Regions from separate parts of the Streptomyces sp. NPDC052687 genome, predicted to be linked through region 1. Evidence: riboswitches for the same ligand, from Rfam matches in the RefSeq annotation. Region 1 holds a riboswitch; each other region holds the start of a gene.

What was found. A riboswitch is a leader RNA that binds a small molecule or an ion and turns the genes downstream of it on or off. The one in region 1 is predicted to bind cyclic di-AMP.
Region 2: another riboswitch for cyclic di-AMP. It lies ahead of AB0K92_RS31480 (M23 family metallopeptidase); the one in region 1 lies ahead of AB0K92_RS01535 (NlpC/P60 family protein).
Region 3: another riboswitch for cyclic di-AMP. It lies ahead of AB0K92_RS22665 (peptidoglycan DD-metalloendopeptidase family protein); the one in region 1 lies ahead of AB0K92_RS01535 (NlpC/P60 family protein).
Region 4: another riboswitch for cyclic di-AMP. It lies ahead of AB0K92_RS13115 (M23 family metallopeptidase); the one in region 1 lies ahead of AB0K92_RS01535 (NlpC/P60 family protein).

The regions. Positions count from the first base shown of each region.
Region 1 is NZ_JBFATR010000001.1:305,696-309,899, forward strand. Features, by position in the region: gene AB0K92_RS01525 (NlpC/P60 family protein) at 1-212, opposite strand, end outside; gene AB0K92_RS01530 (hypothetical protein) at 640-993, shown strand; gene AB0K92_RS01535 (NlpC/P60 family protein) at 1,082-2,275, opposite strand; cyclic di-AMP (ydaO/yuaA leader) riboswitch at 2,283-2,450, opposite strand; gene pcrA (DNA helicase PcrA) at 2,724-4,204, shown strand, end outside.
Region 2 is NZ_JBFATR010000068.1:20,077-24,280, reverse strand. Features, by position in the region: gene AB0K92_RS31490 (dihydrofolate reductase family protein) at 1-1,114, opposite strand, end outside; tRNA gene AB0K92_RS31485 (tRNA-Met) at 1,215-1,288, shown strand; cyclic di-AMP (ydaO/yuaA leader) riboswitch at 1,651-1,830, shown strand; gene AB0K92_RS31480 (M23 family metallopeptidase) at 1,842-2,885, shown strand; gene AB0K92_RS31475 (PrsW family intramembrane metalloprotease) at 3,010-4,204, opposite strand, start outside.
Region 3 is NZ_JBFATR010000030.1:72,450-76,653, reverse strand. Features, by position in the region: gene AB0K92_RS22670 (DUF6250 domain-containing protein) at 1-674, opposite strand, end outside; gene AB0K92_RS22665 (peptidoglycan DD-metalloendopeptidase family protein) at 875-1,885, opposite strand; cyclic di-AMP (ydaO/yuaA leader) riboswitch at 1,890-2,086, opposite strand; gene AB0K92_RS22660 (alpha-galactosidase) at 2,358-4,204, opposite strand, start outside.
Region 4 is NZ_JBFATR010000011.1:114,728-118,931, forward strand. Features, by position in the region: gene AB0K92_RS13105 (pitrilysin family protein) at 1-846, shown strand, start outside; gene AB0K92_RS13110 (pitrilysin family protein) at 843-2,231, shown strand; cyclic di-AMP (ydaO/yuaA leader) riboswitch at 2,457-2,623, shown strand; gene AB0K92_RS13115 (M23 family metallopeptidase) at 2,636-3,400, shown strand; gene AB0K92_RS13120 (GntR family transcriptional regulator) at 3,587-4,204, shown strand, end outside.

The DNA of each region.
Region 1 (4,204 bases):
TTGGCGCCGTTGTACTTCTCGGTGGCCACCTCGGCCTCCTGGTACAGCTTGTTCACCGTGGCCTTGACCTGCGTGGGGGTCAGCTCGGGCTCGGCGTGGCCCGTCCCGTCGAAGGCCGTCACGGCCGCCGCGCCCGCGAGGGCGAGGGTTGCCGCCGTACGGGCTCGATGGCCCCCGGCCGAGCGATGCCGGGGCTTGCGGTGAGCTGCCACGTGGACTGCACGTCCTTTCCTGCGGCCGGGCGGTCCGGCGGCGGTGTCGCACAGGGGAGCGGGACCGCCGCCGGACCTTCTCGGCGGAGACGTCCGGCTGCCGCCCTGGGCCTGGGCGGCGGTGGGGAGCCGGACATCTGAGGGAGGACGCTAGGCCGGGATATGCCGGAGAGGTCACGAGAAGTACGGAAGTGACGCGAGCGGGCCGTCGGGTGACCGTATGTGACCGTGACGTTTCTTCGGAATGGTCGAGGTGACGCAGCGTGCTGACCGAAGGGGCGATTCCGGGACCGGCGTACGGGACGGGATGCTATGGCGCATATATGCGCCGCCCCCGCGTCACTCCCCGTACGCGCTCATGCCCGCCGTCGGCCAGGGACGGGCCGGTGTCGGGCGGCGGGGGACGGCCTCGTTAGGCTCCGGCCCCATGGACGTACTCATCCATCTCTTCGTCGGCCTGCACATCATCGGCATCGCCTCGCTCCTCGGCGGCTTCCTCACCCAGATGAAGGCGATGGGCCAGGGCACCGCCCGCTTCGTCCCGGCGATGCTGCACGGCGCGCTGACCATGCTGGTCACCGGCGTGATCCTGGTCGGTCTCAACCAGGCCGACGACCAGACGGTCGACAACATCAAGATCGGCGTGAAGCTGGCCCTGCTGATCGTGATCCTCGGCCTGGTCTACGTGAAGCGGGACGAGGAGCGGGTGGACAAGGGCCTCTTCGGCCTCGTGGGGCTGCTGACCACGGCGAACATCTTCATCGCGGTCCTCTGGACCTGAGCCGCCGCGCCCCGCGCCCGCGGCCCCCGCGGACCTCGGCGCCCCCGGACCACCCGCCCCGCGTCGCCCCCGGACCACCCGCCCCGCGTCAGGCCGGCCGCACCACGCTGTGGATCGACGACTCGCCGTCGTAGTACACCGACTCCTCCCGCACGTACGTCCCGGGCTTCGGCGCGTGGATCATCATCCCGTTGCCGATGTAGATGCCGACGTGGGTGACGTCGTCGTAGAAGAAGACGAGGTCACCGGGGAGGGCGGCGGACAGGGGGACCGTGGTGCCGGCGTTCACCTGGTCGTAGGTGGTGCGCGGCAGGGTGACGCCGGCGGCCTTCCACGCGGCCTGGGTGAGGCCGGAGCAGTCGTAGGAGCCCGGCCCGGTGGCGCCCCAGACGTACGGCTTGCCGATCTGGGCGCGGGCGAAGGCGATCGCCTTCTCGGCCTTGGCGGTGTACGTCGCGCCGGCGGCCGGGACGGAGGTCTCGCCGGCGGAGGCGGAGGGGGAGGACGAGGCGCCGCCCGTCTCCTCCCGCGGGGCCGGCACCGCCTCCCGCTCCTCCTGCTCCTGCAGCCGCTGCTCCTCCGCCTGCTGCCGGGCCAGCTCCGCGGCCTTGCGCGCCGCCTCCTCCCGCTCGCGCTGCTCGATCGCGGCGAGCCGGGCCTTCTCCTCGGCGGTCAGCCGCGAAAGCATCTCCCGCGCGGTGGCGAGTTTCTTCTGGACGGTGGCCTTGGCCGTCTTCAGGCCGGCCTGTGACTCGGTGAGCGTCTGGAGGCTCTCGGCGGCCTCCTGGCGCTTCTTCATCGTCTCGGACTGCTGCGCGAAGTAGTCGTCGACCGATTCCTTCTGCCGGCTGGTGAGCCGGTCCATCAGGTGGGTGCGGTCGAAGTAGTCCTGCGGGGAGTCCGCGAGCAGCAGGGTCGCGACGCCGGGCGCGGCGGCGCCGGTGCGGTACTGGGCCGCGGCGTAGGAGCCCAGCTCCTCGCGGGCCTCGTTGAGCTTCTGCGCCCGCTGGGCGACGTCGTCCAGGAGGGTGTCGACCCGCTTGCGCTGCTTCGCGGTCTTCTCCTTGGCCGCGTTGTACTTCTCGGTCGCCGACTCCGCCTGGCGGTAGAGCTCGTCGACCTTCTTCTCGACCTCCTCCAGGCTCGGCTTCTCGTCGGCGGACGGGGCGGCGTCGGCGGTCTGCGACAGCAGGGCCACGGAGGTGAGGGCCGCGGTGGCGAGGGCGGGGGTGCGTATGCCGGCCACGCGCGGGGTGGGACGGGACTTGCGGTGCGACGCCAAGGGAGGCGACTCCTTCCATGGGCCGCCTACCGGGTTAGCTGTCGGGTTCGGGCGGGTCGTGAGGAAGGGTTGCCCTACAGCCCGTCCCGAAGGGGAGGGCCGATTCACCCCAGAGTCTGTTGGGTCCCCGGCTCCGGCCGCTGTGCGGGCGCGCCGGACTCGGCGGAGGCCGCGCGGCCCGGCGACGTTCGCCGGTAGGAGGTCGTACGGCCTGCGCGGAACGGTAGCCAACTCGTGTGCCTGCTGTGAAGGTTGGTGGGTGATATGCCCGATACATTTCCGTGACCTTTCCGACAGCGCCCCCCGGCGGTCCCTCAGCGGCCCCTCAGCGCTCCCTGCGCGTCGCTCGCCGTCGCCGAGCCTGCGCGGCGCGTGGCGGCCGGCGGCCGGTGTGATGTTCTGCGGGCGGCCCTCGGTTGTCAGTGGGGCGCCCTAGACTCGGAGAGCGATGAGCAGCCTCTTTGACGACAGCTTCCTGGCGGACCTCCAGGCCCCTCGCGGGCACGAGGAGGAACCCCCGCCGCCGCCCGAGGGCGATCACGTTCCGGAGTCGATCCCGGACGATCTGTTCGGCGGGAAGTTCGACGTGCCGCCGGACCGATGGGGCTCCCCCCGCTCGGGCGGAGCCGAGAGCGGGGGAGGCTACTACCGGGACGGCGCCCCCCGCCCGGTGGTCGACTCGGCCGCCCTCCTGGAGGGGCTGAACGACAACCAGCGCGCCGCGGTCGTCCACTCCGGCTCCCCCCTGCTCATCGTGGCCGGCGCCGGCTCCGGCAAGACCCGCGTGCTCACCCACCGCATCGCCTACCTGCTGGCCGAGCGGGGCGTGCACCCGGGCCAGATCCTCGCGATCACCTTCACCAACAAGGCCGCGGGCGAGATGAAGGAGCGCGTGGAGCAGCTGGTGGGCCCGCGCGCGAACGCGATGTGGGTGATGACCTTCCACAGCGCGTGCGTGCGCATCCTGCGCCGCGAGTCCAAGAGGCTCGGCTTCACCTCGTCGTTCTCGATCTACGACGCCGCCGACTCCAAGCGCCTGATGGCCCTGGTCTGCCGCGACCTGGACCTGGACCCCAAGCGCTTCCCGCCCAAGTCCTTCAGCGCCAAGATCAGCAACCTGAAGAACGAGCTGATCGACGAGGAGGACTTCGCCGCGCAGGCCTCCGACGGCTTCGAGAAGACCCTCGCGCAGGCCTACGCCCTCTACCAGTCGCGGCTGCGCGAGGCGAACGCCCTCGACTTCGACGACCTGATCATGACGACGGTCAACCTGCTGCGCGCCTTCCCCGACGTGGCCGAGCACTACCGCCGCCGCTTCCGCCACGTCCTGGTCGACGAGTACCAGGACACCAACCACGCGCAGTACGCCCTGGTCCGCGAGCTGGTCGGCACCTTTGAGCACCCGGTGGACGTGCCGCCCGAGGCCGAGGTCCCGCCCGCCGAGCTGTGCGTCGTCGGTGACGCCGACCAGTCGATCTACGCCTTCCGCGGCGCGACCATCCGCAACATCCTCCAGTTCGAGGAGGACTACCCGGACGCGACGACGATCCTGCTGGAGCAGAACTACCGCTCCACCCAGACGATCCTGTCCGCCGCCAACGCGGTCATCGAGCGCAACGAGTCCCGCCGCCCGAAGAACCTGTGGACCAACGCCGGCCAGGGCGCCCGGATCACCGGGTACGTCGCGGACACCGAGCACGACGAGGCCCAGTTCGTCGCCGACGAGATAGACCGCCTCACTGACGCGGGCGAGGCGAAGGCCGGCGACGTCGCCGTCTTCTACCGCACCAACGCCCAGTCCCGTGTCTTCGAAGAGGTCTTCATCCGCGTCGGCCTGCCCTACAAGGTCGTCGGCGGCGTCCGCTTCTACGAGCGCAAGGAGGTCCGGGACGTCCTGGCCTACCTGCGCGTCCTCGCCAACCCCGAGGA
Region 2 (4,204 bases), on a different contig from region 1:
GGGCCTTCGCCTGCTCCTCGTGCTCGGGGAGGACGATCACGTCCACGCCCCGCGCCGCCAGGGCCCCCGCGCCGTCCGCCCCCGCCACGAACGTGTCCGGCTCCCGCCATGCCGTGACGACCCTGCGGACACCGGCGTCCAGGATCAGACCTGCGCAGGGGCGGGGCCGGGAGGCGCGGCGCGTACAGGGCTCCAGGCTGCTGTAGACGGTCGCGGTGGGCAGCCGCGGGTCCGCCGGGTCGATCTTCGCCAGGGCCGCCTCCTCCGCGTGGACGACCGGGTCGTCGCCCTCGCGGGAGTGGCCGCGGGCGAGTTCCGTGCCGTCGGCGGCGACGACGATCGCGCCGACGCTGAAGGCGGTCGCGGAGGGCGGGCACTGCGCCGCCAGGGCGCAGGCCCGGGCCAGCCAGTGGTGGTCGGCGGCCACCGCGGTCGTGCCGGTGCCGGGGGCGGTCGGCTGGTAGCGCATCAGGACCACGTCACCGACCGGGCGGGTCTCCACCAGGCGCAGCCGGCCCGGCTGGTAGGGGCCGGGGCCGAACAGGCGGGGGGCGTCCGGGTCGCCGACGAAGAGGGGCGCCAGGGCGAGCTGGAGTTCGTCGGCCAGACCCAGTCGGAGAAGCTGGGTGTGGACCGTGCCGCCGCCCTCGACCATCAGCTGCCGTACGCCGCGCAGGTCGTGCAGATGCTCCAGGACGGTGCGCCAGTCCCAGGCCCCGGCGAGCGGCACCACCGCCGCGGTGTCCGCGATGCCCGACGCCCGCAGGCGGCCGGCGCCCTCGGGGGTCGTGTAGACGACCTTCTCGCCGCCGGTGTGCCAGAACCGCGCCCCGGGGTCGAGGTCGCCGGTGGCGCTGACCGTGACCTTCAGCGGGTACTCCGGTTTCCCGGCCGCCGTCCGGGCCGCGCGGCGCTCGGGGGAGTTCACCAGCAGCCGCGGGTTGTCGGCGCGGATCGTGCCGGCGCCCACCAGAATCGCGTCGACGGACGCCCGCACCTCGTCGACCCGGTCGAAGTCGGCCGGGCCGGACAGCAGCAGCCGCTCGGGGCCGGTGTCGTCCAGGAAGCCGTCCAGGGAGACGGCGGCGGAGAGCAGGACGTACGGGTAGGGCATCGGCGCACCCATCTGGAGACGGCGGAATCCCGGGTCGGTTCCCAGTGAAACTACCTCTGGCGCGAGGGGTCCCGCGCATGGCGTACACTGGTTTCACCGACGCGGGGTGGAGCAGCTCGGTAGCTCGCTGGGCTCATAACCCAGAGGTCGCAGGTTCAAATCCTGTCCCCGCTACTGAAGGCTCAGGGCCGGAATCCGGAAACGGGTTCCGGCCCTGAGTGTTTTCCACCCCTTCCGGGGGCTGCGCGTTGCCCGCGTTGCCCGCCGCATGGCCGAAGACGCACGGCGTCCCGGATTGTCACCACCAGTGAGTGACCGACCCCACTGCGCATAACATCTGAGTCACCATCAAAAACGCGAACGCTGCTGAAGCGTTTGAGAGTCGAGGTCAACTCGCCCGTTTTTAGCCGCTCCTGGGCGCTACGTCCGCCCGGCGAACCGTAATGATCAAGCGGAACGGCTTGGAAATCACCCCCTGGTTCTATTAACGTCCGATAACGCAGCGCGGTCGTCCCAGCCGTCACAAGAGGCGGCTCCGTGCGCACGCGCCGAATCCCGTGAGGGAACCGGGGAACCACCATTTTGGGGTGAATCGGGCGTAAGGGGTCGGGTCCACAGCGGCTGAAACCGCGCAGGGCACGGCTGGTTTACGCGCGTAGGAGACCTTCCTGCTCCGAACCCGTCAGCTAACCCGGTAGGCGAGAAGGAAGGAAAGGAGTACGCCCACGTGGCGTCCAACCGGCCTGCCCCCGAGGCCCCGTTCGTGCCTGGCCAGCGCACCGCCGACCCCGCCGACACCTTCGTGTACGGCGATCAGCGCACCGACGAGGGCCCGTGGGAGGAGTGGAACCCGACTGCGGAATCCATTCGCCCCGTACGCGGCCGGCATCGCGTCACCAAGCAGCGCGGCGGACTCGCCCGCAGCTCCACCGTGCTGGGCGTCGGTGTCATAGCCGCCGTCGGCGCGGGCGGCATGGCCACCGCGCAGACCGGCAAGCCGCCGGTCTCCATCTCCATGCCCGACCTGCCGAACGTCGGCTCGCTCATCTCCGACGACACCGAGGCCGAGGCCCCGGAAGTCGCCGCCACCCCGCTCAGCGGCATCGGCGTCACCGCCGCCGACTCCGGGCAGGGCACCACCGACGCCGGCGAGGCGCTGCGCGCCCGCATCATGGCGCAGGCCGAGCAGCAGCAGGACCAGGTCGAGTCCAAGGCCGCCGCCGAGGCGCTGGCCGCCGCCGAGAAGGAGGCCGCCGAGGCCGCCGCCAAGGCGGAGAAGGAGGCCGAGGCCAAGGCGGCCGCCGCGAAGAAGGCCGCCGAGGAGGAGGCCCGCAAGAAGGCCGAGGCGGAGCGCCTGGCCGAGCTGGCCAAGCAGTACACGCTGCCGACCTCGTCGTACGTCCTCACCGCGAGCTACGGCCAGGCCGGCGCCATGTGGTCCTCCGGCTACCACACCGGCCTCGACTTCGCCGCGCCCACCGGCACCCTCATCAAGGCCGTCCACTCCGGCACCATCACGGAGGCCGGCTGGGACGGGCCGTACGGCTACAAGACCGTCCTCACCCTGGAGGACGGCACCGAGATCCTCTACGCCCACCAGTCGTCGATCGGCGTCAGCGTGGGCCAGAAGGTCACCACGGGCGAGGTCATCGGCCGCGTGGGCGCCACGGGCAACGTCAGCGGCGCGCATCTGCACATGGAGGTCCACACCGCCGCCGGCGGCGCGCTGGACCCGATGGCCTGGCTGCGGAGCAAGGGCCTCACCCCCTGACGCACCCGCCGAGCCGGCGCGCTCGCCCCTCTCTTCCGCTTCTCTTCTTTCTTCTCCCGGTCCCCGGCGGTCCTGACGGCGCCCCCCCGACGTCAGGGCTGCCGGTCAACGGGCCGCCGCCCGGTCACGTCCGGTACGGGTTGTAGGCCGGATACGGCGCCTGGTACGCGGTCTGCGGCGTCCGCTGCACGGGGTGCGGCGGACGGAACCCCGGGTACGGCGGCCGGTACGCCGGGTACGCCGGGTACGGCGCCCCGGGGCCCGGCTGCGTCGGCCACGGCATCATCACCGGCACCGGCGACGCCGTCATCCGCGCCGCGTACTCCAGGGCCGGACGGGCGGCCTCCCGGCGGCGCCACAGCTCGTGCAGCAGCTCCCGCTCCCGCAAGACGAAGTCCGCACCGGCCCGGCCGCGCCGCCCCCGGTGCCGCAGGAACGCCAGCGACGTCGCGTACGCCTCGTACTCTGCGACCGCGCGGGCCGCCGGTTTGCCGAGGTGGTGCCGGGCGTGGTCGCGGGCCAGCCGGCGGGCCCGCATCGAGCCGAGCGCGAACGGCTCCGCCGGGCCCAGCCAGCCGGCGGCCACGTACGCGGGCAGCTCCTCGCGGACGGTGCGCAGCTCCCGCTGCCGGGTCCAGATCACCAGCCAGGTCAGCAGCCCGAACGCGGGCACCATGAACGCGGCGTACACCGCGAGGAACGCGAAGCCGCCGAAGCTCGCGGAGCCGTTCCACAGCGCGTGCATGCCCATCGCGAGCAGCAGGCCGCACGGCGGCAGCAGCAGGCGGCGCGTCCGCTGCCGGGGCCCGGACAGGGCGGCGATGCCGAAGCCGATGCCGGTGAAGACGGTGAACAGGGGGTGCGCGAACGGGGACATCACGATGCGCACGAAGAAGGTGGCGGCGGTGACGGAGGCGATGCCGCTGTCGCCCTGCATCTGGTCGGTGCCGAAGGCGGTGCCGAGGTAGAGGATGTTCTCGGTGAACGCGAAGCCGGTCGCGGTCACCCCGGCTATGACCACGCCGTCGACGATTCCCGTGAAGTCCCGCCTGCGGAAGAGGAAGAGCAGCAGGATCGCGGCCGCCTTGGCGGACTCCTCCACGACCGGCGCTATGACGGTGGCCCCGAGGGTGTCCGCGCCGGCCGGGTCGGCGGTCGCCGTGGCTATCCACTGGGTCGCGAAGCTGTTGGCGACGATCGCGATCAGCGCCGCGGCGCAGGCCCCCCAGGCGAACGCGAAGACCAAATTCCGCCAGGGGCCCGGCTCCACCCGGTCCAGCCAGCGGAAGGCGGCGACGAGCAGCGGGACGGGCAGGACC
Region 3 (4,204 bases), on a different contig from region 1:
GCGGTGTACGGTTCCGGGTCCGTGTAGTCGAACACGAGCCGCCCGTTGTTCCACCACTGGACGGTCGGTCCCGCGGAGACGATCCGCACGCGGTTCGGCCCGTTGGGCACGAGCAGCGGCTCGGTGTAGTCGAACACGAGCGGCCGGACACCGGCCTCGCCGATGTACCGGCGCAGCCGCGTGGTGGTGTTGTGGTTGGCGCCGTATCCCGCGTAGTACGTCGTCAGGTGGTCGTACTCCGTCAGGGCCCCGCCGCGCGGGGTGGCGAACAGGTCGTGCGGGGAGCGGACGTCCGTGGCGTTCCAGAAGTTGTTCAGGTCCGAGACACGGTCGTTGGGGCCGCCGGCCGCGACCGGGGTGGCGGTGTACGCCAGGACGTACGGCCCTTGGAGCCTCTGCCGGAACCACACCGTGGCCCCGCTGGGCACATCGATGTCCAGTACGCCGCGGGAGGCCGTGACCGTGCCGCCGTCCTGGAGTTCGGCGGCCCACTTACCGAGGCCGTGGCGGAAGTCGTCGCGGGCGATGAGCCGGGGGCGGCGGCGGGGCGCGGCCTGCCCGGCGTGCGCGCTCGCATCCGTGGTCGCAGTCGTGGCCGCGCTCGGGGTCGGGGCGAGGGCCGCCAGGGCGGCGCCCGTGGCCAGGGTGGCGAAGGCTCTGCGTGTGGTGGTCACGGGGGACGGCTCCTCGACGGATGGAGAGCGCGGAGGGAAAGCGCGGATGCACAGCACCGGCAGAAAGCGCTTGCCACTGACGACGGTCACTCTGCCATGGACATACGGCCGCGCACACGCCGAAGGCCGGACCCGGGGTCGGGGTCCGGCCTTCGGCGGCGTGTGCGGCCGGGGTCAGGAACCGGCGCGGCAGGGAGTCGTCAGAGGGAGACGCCCTTCGAGCGGAGGTAGGCGACCGGGTCCACGTCCGAGCCGTAGTCCGGGGTGGTGCGGATCTCGAAGTGCAGGTGCGGGCCGGTCGAGTTGCCGGTCGAGCCGGAGAGGCCGACCTGCTGACCGGCGGTCACGGACTGGCCGGCCGACACCGACAGCGCGGACAGGTGGGCGTACTGGGCGTAGTAGCCGTCGGCGAGCTTGATGACGACCTGGTTGCCGTACGCGCCGGCCCAGCCGGCGGAGACGACGGTGCCCGCGCCGACGGCCTTGAGCGAGGTGCCGGTCGGGACGACGAAGTCGACGCCGGTGTGGTAGCCGCTGGACCACATGCTGCCCGCGACCTTGTAGGCGGTACCGATGCCGGCGCCCGCGACCGGAGCGGTGTGACCGCCGGCGACCGTGGCGGCCTGGGCGGCGGTGGAGGTCTGCGGGGAGGACGCCGCGGCCGGCTTGGCGGACTGCGACTGCGCCGACTCTGCCGTCTTCGCCGACTCGGCCGACTCGGACTTCTTCGAGGCGCCGGACGACTGCTGCGACGAGCCCTGGGAGGACTGCGACGGCTTGGACTGCTCGGCGGAGGAACTCTTCGGCGCGGAGGCGGCGGCCTTCTTGCCGAGGGTCAGCTTGAGGCCGGGGTGGATCAGCGACGGGTCCTCGCCGACGGTGGCGCGGTTGTCGGCGTAGAGCCGCTGCCAGCCGCCGTCGACCTTCTGGTCCTCGGCGATCTTCGAGAGGCAGTCACCGGACTTCACGGTGTAGATACGCACACCGGAGTTCTTCTCGGCGGACTTTTCCGCGGCCTTCTTCGCCGCGGACTGCTGCACGGACGCGACGGACCGGGTGGTGTCTTCCGCGGCGGTCTGCGGGGTGGCGGCATGGGCTGCGGCGGCCCCCATGAGGGGCAGCGCGAGCGCGGCTCCACCGGTGCCGGCGACGGCGATGGAACGGGTGAAGCGCTGGGTCTTCGGACGGCGGTGCTTACCCTTCGCGGGCATGGCGAATTCCTCTCCGGCGCCTGCGAGGTGAGCTGTCGGGTGCGGACTGGAGATGTCCGGCCGCGCCGAGACGCGGCTTTACCCCAAGCCTGTTCCGAGGACCGGAACAGGCGGTGAAAACCTGTGGGTCCCCCGCTCCTGCCGTGCACGGGTGGGTTTGCGCGGGCACCAGGCGGCGGCAGGATTCGGCGTTCCGCCTGGATCGGTGTGGAACGTAAGCGACCTGGACGCACGGGGACAAGCGAAAGGTTGCCCTCTGTCGCTTTTCGATCTCTTCCGCCCCGGAATTCACGGTCACACTCCGTCGATCACGGAGCCTTCCTTTTCCGTGAACACCCTTGAAAACCGGGAGAATTACGTGAACATGACGGGCGACTCACCGTCACGAATATGAGCCTCCTCACGTGACACCGCTCCAGAACTCTTTATTCCAGAGCGAGTTACGACTAAGGCTGCAATTCGGACAGATCGCTCAGATGCGACGGAGGCGGAGAACCGTCGCATCGAGGTCGCCTCGCAGTCCGAGGCGCACCCCGTGGTGCAGCAGCACGGCTCCCCGGTGCACTTCGCCCGTTTCACGGCATTCGTACGCCGCTGTCGGGTCGAGCCCGCGCAGCCGCAGCGCCGGTACGGGCTCCCCGTGGTGCTGGGACTGCAGCCAGGCGAGGACGACCGTCTCGTCGCCGAGGACGTACTGCACGGCGCTCAGCCCGCCACCCGGAGGCCGCAGGCGGTACAGGTCGCCGCGCTGGACCAGCGGCCGGATCTCCTTGTAGAGGTCCACCCAGCCGCGCGCCTCGGCCAGCTCCTCGTCGGTCCACCGGGTGAGGTCGCCGCCGATGCCGAGGACCCCGGCCATGGCGCTGACGAATCGGAATCTCAGGGAGCTGGTCCGGCCGTTGAGCTGGGTGTTGGGGCTGTCGGTGACCCAGGCGGCCATTACGCACGCGGGGTGGATCTGGCTGAAGCCGTGCTGGATGGCGAGCCGGTCGAGCGGGTCGGTGTTGTCGGAGGTCCACACCTGCTCGGTACGGCCGAGCACCCCGAGGTCGATCCGGCCGCCGCCGCCCGAGCAGGACTCGAAGGCGACGCCGGGATGGGCGGCGCGCAGCCGGTCCAGCAGGGCGTACAGCGCCCGTACGTGGTCGGCCCACAGACGCTGCGGGTAGGAATCGCCGGGCCAGCCGGCGTCCGTGAAGCAGCGGTTGAAGTCCCACTTCACATAGTCGACGGGGGCGCTGGAGAGCAGGGTGTGCAGCCGCTCCCACAGGTACTCCTGGACGTCCTCGCGCGCCAGGTTCAGTACGAGCTGATGGCGAAATTCCGTCCGCTTTCGTCCTGTCTGGTGCTGCACCCAGTCCGGGTGGGCGCGGTACAGCTCGCTGTCCGGGTTGACCATCTCCGGTTCGACCCAGATCCCGAACCGCATGCCGAGGGAGTGCACCTCGTCGGCGAGCGGGCCGAGGCCGGCCGGGAAGCGGTCCGGGTTGGGCGTCCAGTCGCCGAGGCCCGCGCGGTCGCTGGTGCGGGCGCCGAACCAGCCGTCGTCGACGACGAACAGCTCGACGCCGAGGCGGGCGGCCCGCCGGGCGAGCGCGCGCTGGCGCTCCTCGGAGATGTCGAAGCCCGTCGCCTCCCAGGAGTTGAACAGCACCGGCCGGTCCCGGTCCGCGCCCGGGACGATATGGGTGCGCTGATAGGCGTGCCAGGCGCGGCTCGCGCCGCCGAAGCCCTCGTCGCTCCACAGCCCGGCGAAGACGGGCGTGGTGAAGGACTCCCCCGCGGTCAGCCGCGCCAGCCCCGAGTCGTCGTGCCCGGCGCCGCCGGTGATCTGCACGCGCGCGTCGGGCAGCCGGGCGACGGCGATCCGCCAGGAGCCGGACCAGCCCAGGGCGCAGCCGTAGACCTCGCCGCGCTCCTCGGTGGCGTCGGTGTCCGCGGCGACCCAGGGCAGGTGCTGGTGCCCGGTGTGACCGCGGCGGCTGCCGATGACGTGCTCGCCGTAGGTGAGCGGCGCGGCGGTCAGCCGGGACTCCGCGGCCCACCGGCCGTGCAGATGGGACAGCCGCCAGCCGTCGCGCTCGGGGAGCGTCCAGGTCGCGGAGTCGGCGCGCAGCAGCTCCGCCGCGGGACCCTCGTTGCGCAGCGTCACCCAGCGCTCGACGACGTCTCCGCGCATCCGGTAGTGCAGGGTGATCGTCAGTGCCGCGTCCCGGAACCGCAGCCGCAGCTCCTCGTCCGCGCTTCCCGCGTGGGCGATCTCGTGCGTCTCGAACGTCCACTCGGTGCCGCGGCGCTCGTCGGTGCGCACGGACAGGG
Region 4 (4,204 bases), on a different contig from region 1:
GACGCGGCGACCCTGGAGGACGCGCGGGAGTTCTTCCGCACCTACTACGCGCCCAACAACGCGGTCCTGTCGGTCGTCGGCGACATCGACCCCGAGCAGACCCTCGCCTGGATCGAGAAGTACTTCGGCTCCATCCCCTCCCACGACGGCAAGCCCGCCCCGCGTGACGGCACGCTGCCCGACATCATCGGTGAGCAGCTGCGCGAGGTCGTCGAGGAGGAGGTCCCCGCGCGCGCCCTGATGGCCGCCTACCGGCTCCCGCACGACGGCACGCGCGCGTGCGACGCGGCCGACCTGGCGCTGACCATCCTCGGCGGCGGCGAGTCCTCCCGCCTGTACAACCGGCTGGTCCGCCGGGACCGTACGGCCGTCGCGGCCGGCTTCGGACTGCTCCGGCTGGCCGGGGCACCCTCCCTGGGCTGGCTGGACGTGAAGACCTCCGGCGACGTGGAGGTGCCGGTCATCGAGACCGCCATCGACGAGGAGCTGGCCCGGTTCGCCGAGGAGGGCCCCACCGCCGAGGAGATGGAGCGCGCCCAGGCCCAGTTGGAGCGCGAGTGGCTGGACCGGCTCGGCACGGTCGCCGGCCGCGCCGACGAACTGTGCCGGTACGCCGTGCTGTTCGGCGACCCGCAGCTCGCCCTCACCGCCGTGCAGCGGGTGCTGGAGGTGACGCCCGAGGAGGTCCAGGAGATCGCCAAGGCCCGCCTGCGGCCCGACAACCGCGCGGTGCTCGTCTACGAGCCGATCACCCCAGAACAGCCCGAGGAAGTCGAGGGCACCGAGGACCCGGAATCCGCGGCGACCGTGGAAGCCGCCGACGCCACCGAGGAGGCGGCCAAGTGACCGAGCTGACCACCATGGACTTCCACCCCCAGCCGCAGCCGGGCGAGGCCAGGCCGTGGGCGTTCCCGGCCCCCACGCGCGGGACCCTCGACAACGGCCTGACGGTGCTGCGCTGCCACCGCCCCGGTCAGAAGGTCGTCGCCGTCGAGGTCCTCCTCGACGCCCCGCTGGACGCCGAGCCCGCCGGCCTGGACGGCGTGGCCACGATCATGGCGCGTGCCTTCTCCGAGGGCACCGACAAGCACTCCGCCGAGGACTTCGCCGCCGAGCTGGAGCGCTGCGGTGCCACCCTCGACGCGCACGCCGACCACCCGGGCGTGCGGCTCAGCCTGGAGGTCCCGGCCTCCCGCCTGGCCAAGGGCCTCGGGCTGCTCGCCGACGCGCTGCGGGCGCCCGCCTTCGCCGAGAGCGAGGTCGAGCGGCTGGTGCGCAACCGCCTGGACGAGATCCCGCACGAGCTGGCCAATCCCTCCCGGCGGGCCGCCAAGGAGCTGTCCCGGCAGCTGTTCCCGGCGACCTCGCGCATGTCGCGCCCGCGCCAGGGCACCGAGGACACGGTCGCGAAGATCGACTCGGCGGCCGTGCGCTCCTTCTACGAGCGGCACGTCCGCCCGGCCACGGCCACCGCCGTGGTGGTCGGCGACCTCACCGGCATCGACCTGGACGACCTGCTGGGCGACACCCTCGGCTCCTGGACCGGCACGCCCGGCGAGCCCCGGCCGGTGCCGCCGGTGACCGCCGACGACACCGGGCGCGTGGTCATCGTCGACCGCCCCGGCGCCGTCCAGACGCAGCTGCTCATCGGCCGTATCGGCCCCGACCGGCACGACCGCGTGTGGCCCGCGCAGGTGCTCGGCACGTACTGCCTCGGCGGCACCCTCACCTCCCGCCTGGACCGCGTGCTGCGCGAGGAGAAGGGCTACACCTACGGCGTGCGGGCGTTCGGCCAGGTGCTGCGGTCCGCGCCGGACGGCACGGGCGCCTCGATGCTCGCCATCAGCGGCTCGGTGGACACCCCGAACACCGGCCCGGCCCTCAAAGACCTCTGGACGGTGCTGCGCACGCTCGCCGCGGAGGGCCTGACCGACGCCGAGCGGGACGTCGCCGTGCAGAACCTGGTCGGTGTGGCGCCGCTGAAGTACGAGACGGCGGCGGCCGTCGCGAGCACGCTGGCCGACCAGGTCGAGCAGCACCTGCCCGACGACTACCAGGCGACGCTGTACCGCCAGCTGGCCGCGACCGGCACCGTCGAGGCCACCGCCGCGGTCGTCAACGCCTTCCCGGTGGACCGTCTGGTGACCGTCCTCGTCGGCGACGCGGCGCAGATCAAGGAGCCCGTGGAGGCCCTGGGCATCGGCGAAGTCACCGTCGTGACCGCCGAGTAGACGCCGCGGCGGCACACCCACGCCGAGCGCCGCGGCACATCCGCGCGGAGGGGCCCTGGTGACCGAAGCGTCACCAGGGCCCCTTGATGTCCGAATTGGGGCGGAGGTTGCCTGTCTGGCCTGTGGGATGCGCTACAAAACGCCGAATCGGTTTGGGCTTTGCAAGCCGGCCGTCTTAGCGTCGTCCGGGCTGTTCGTCAGGCAGTGCGCCGCACCCGCGGCACCGGACAGTCATCGCCGAGTCCCCGTACGGCGCGAGCCAGGGGAGCCGGGGACCCAACCACGCAGTCCCTGGGGTGAATCGGGCGCCCGCGCATCCGCGAGGGGGTCCGTAGGAGACCTTCCTGCTCCGAACCCGTCAGCTAACCCGGTAGGCGAGAGGGAAGGAAAGGACCAGCCACTTCATGGCGTTCACGCGCGCCACCGGGAGGCATCGCCGTCCCGGCCGGATGCAGCGCTCCACCGCCCGCGCGGCGGGAGTCGCGGCGCTCACCACCACCGGCGTCTTCGGCACCCTGGCGAGCCCGGCGCTCGCCGCCGGGCCCGAGCCCGAGCAGACCGGCCTGCTGCCGGTCCTCACCATCGGCGACGAGGTCGCCGACCAGATCGACGCCCAGGCCGCCGCGCAGCAGCAGGCCGCCGAGCGGGCCGCCGCCGAGCGCGCGGCCGAGGCCGCCGCGATCAAGCGCGCCGAGGAGGCCGCCCGCGAGGCCCGCGAGGAGAAGGAGCGCGCCGCCCGCGAGGCCGAGCGCAAGCGCCTGAACACCTTCGTGCCGCCGATCTCCGGCTCCTACGTCTCCACCGGCTACCAGGCCGGCAGCTCCCTGTGGTCCTCCGGCAGCCACACCGGCGTCGACTTCCACGCCGCGACCGGCACCTCCGTCCACGCCGTCGGCGCCGGCACGGTCGTCGAGGCCGGCTGGGGCGGGGCGTACGGCAACCAGGTGGTCATCCGGATGCACGACGGCACGTACACCCAGTACGCCCACCTGTCCTCGATCGCCGTCTCCGTCGGCCAGACCGTGACCCCGGGCCAGCAGATCGGCCTGTCCGGCGCCACCGGCAACGTCACCGGCCCGCATCTGCACTTCGAGGCCCGTACGAGCCCGGAGTACGGCTCGGACATCGACCCCGTCGCGTACCTGCGCGCGCACGGCGTGAACATCTGACCCAGCCCCGCGAAACGCTCCGAGCCCCGGCCCGCCCGCCGGGGCTTTCGGCGTTTCGGCCGCCCCCTTGTCCAAAAAATATCCATGGATTCCGACCCGCCGTCGGAAATTCCGCCTCATTGCCATAGAGTCGCTGAACACACGTCAATCGTCGACGTTTCACGGGGATTAAGGCGGAGGTCGGTCATGCGTATTCCGGCGCACTCGGTGTGCACGGCGATCCGGGACGACATCGTCGCGGGTGTCTACGAGCGCGGCAGCCGGCTCACCGAGGAACTGCTCGCCCGCCGCTACGGCGTCTCGCGCGTACCCGTCCGGGAGGCGCTGCGCACGCTGGAGGCCGAGGGTTTCGTCGTGACCCGGCGCCACGCGGGCGCGTGCGTCGCCGAACCGACCGAGCAGGAGGCCGCCGACCTGCTGGAGATGCGCCTGCTGCTGGAGCCGCTGGGCGCCTCCCGCGCGGCGCAGCGGCGCACCGAGGCCCACCTGAAGGTGCTGCGCGGCCTGGTCCGGCTGGGCCAGGAGCGCGCCCGCCGCGGCCACAGCGACGACCTGCGCTCCCTGGACGGCTGGTTCCACGAGACGCTGGCGCAGGCCTCCGGCAGCCCCGCGCTCACCTCGGCGCTGACCCAGCTGCGGCACAAGATCGCCTGGATGTACACGGTGGAGGCGCCGGCCGGCCCGGGGGAGGCGTGGGCGGAGCACGGGGCGATCGTCGACGCCGTCGCGCGCGGCGACAGCGAACGCGCGCGGGCGATCACCGCGCTGCACACCGAGCGCGCGAGCGCCGCGCACCGGCTGCGG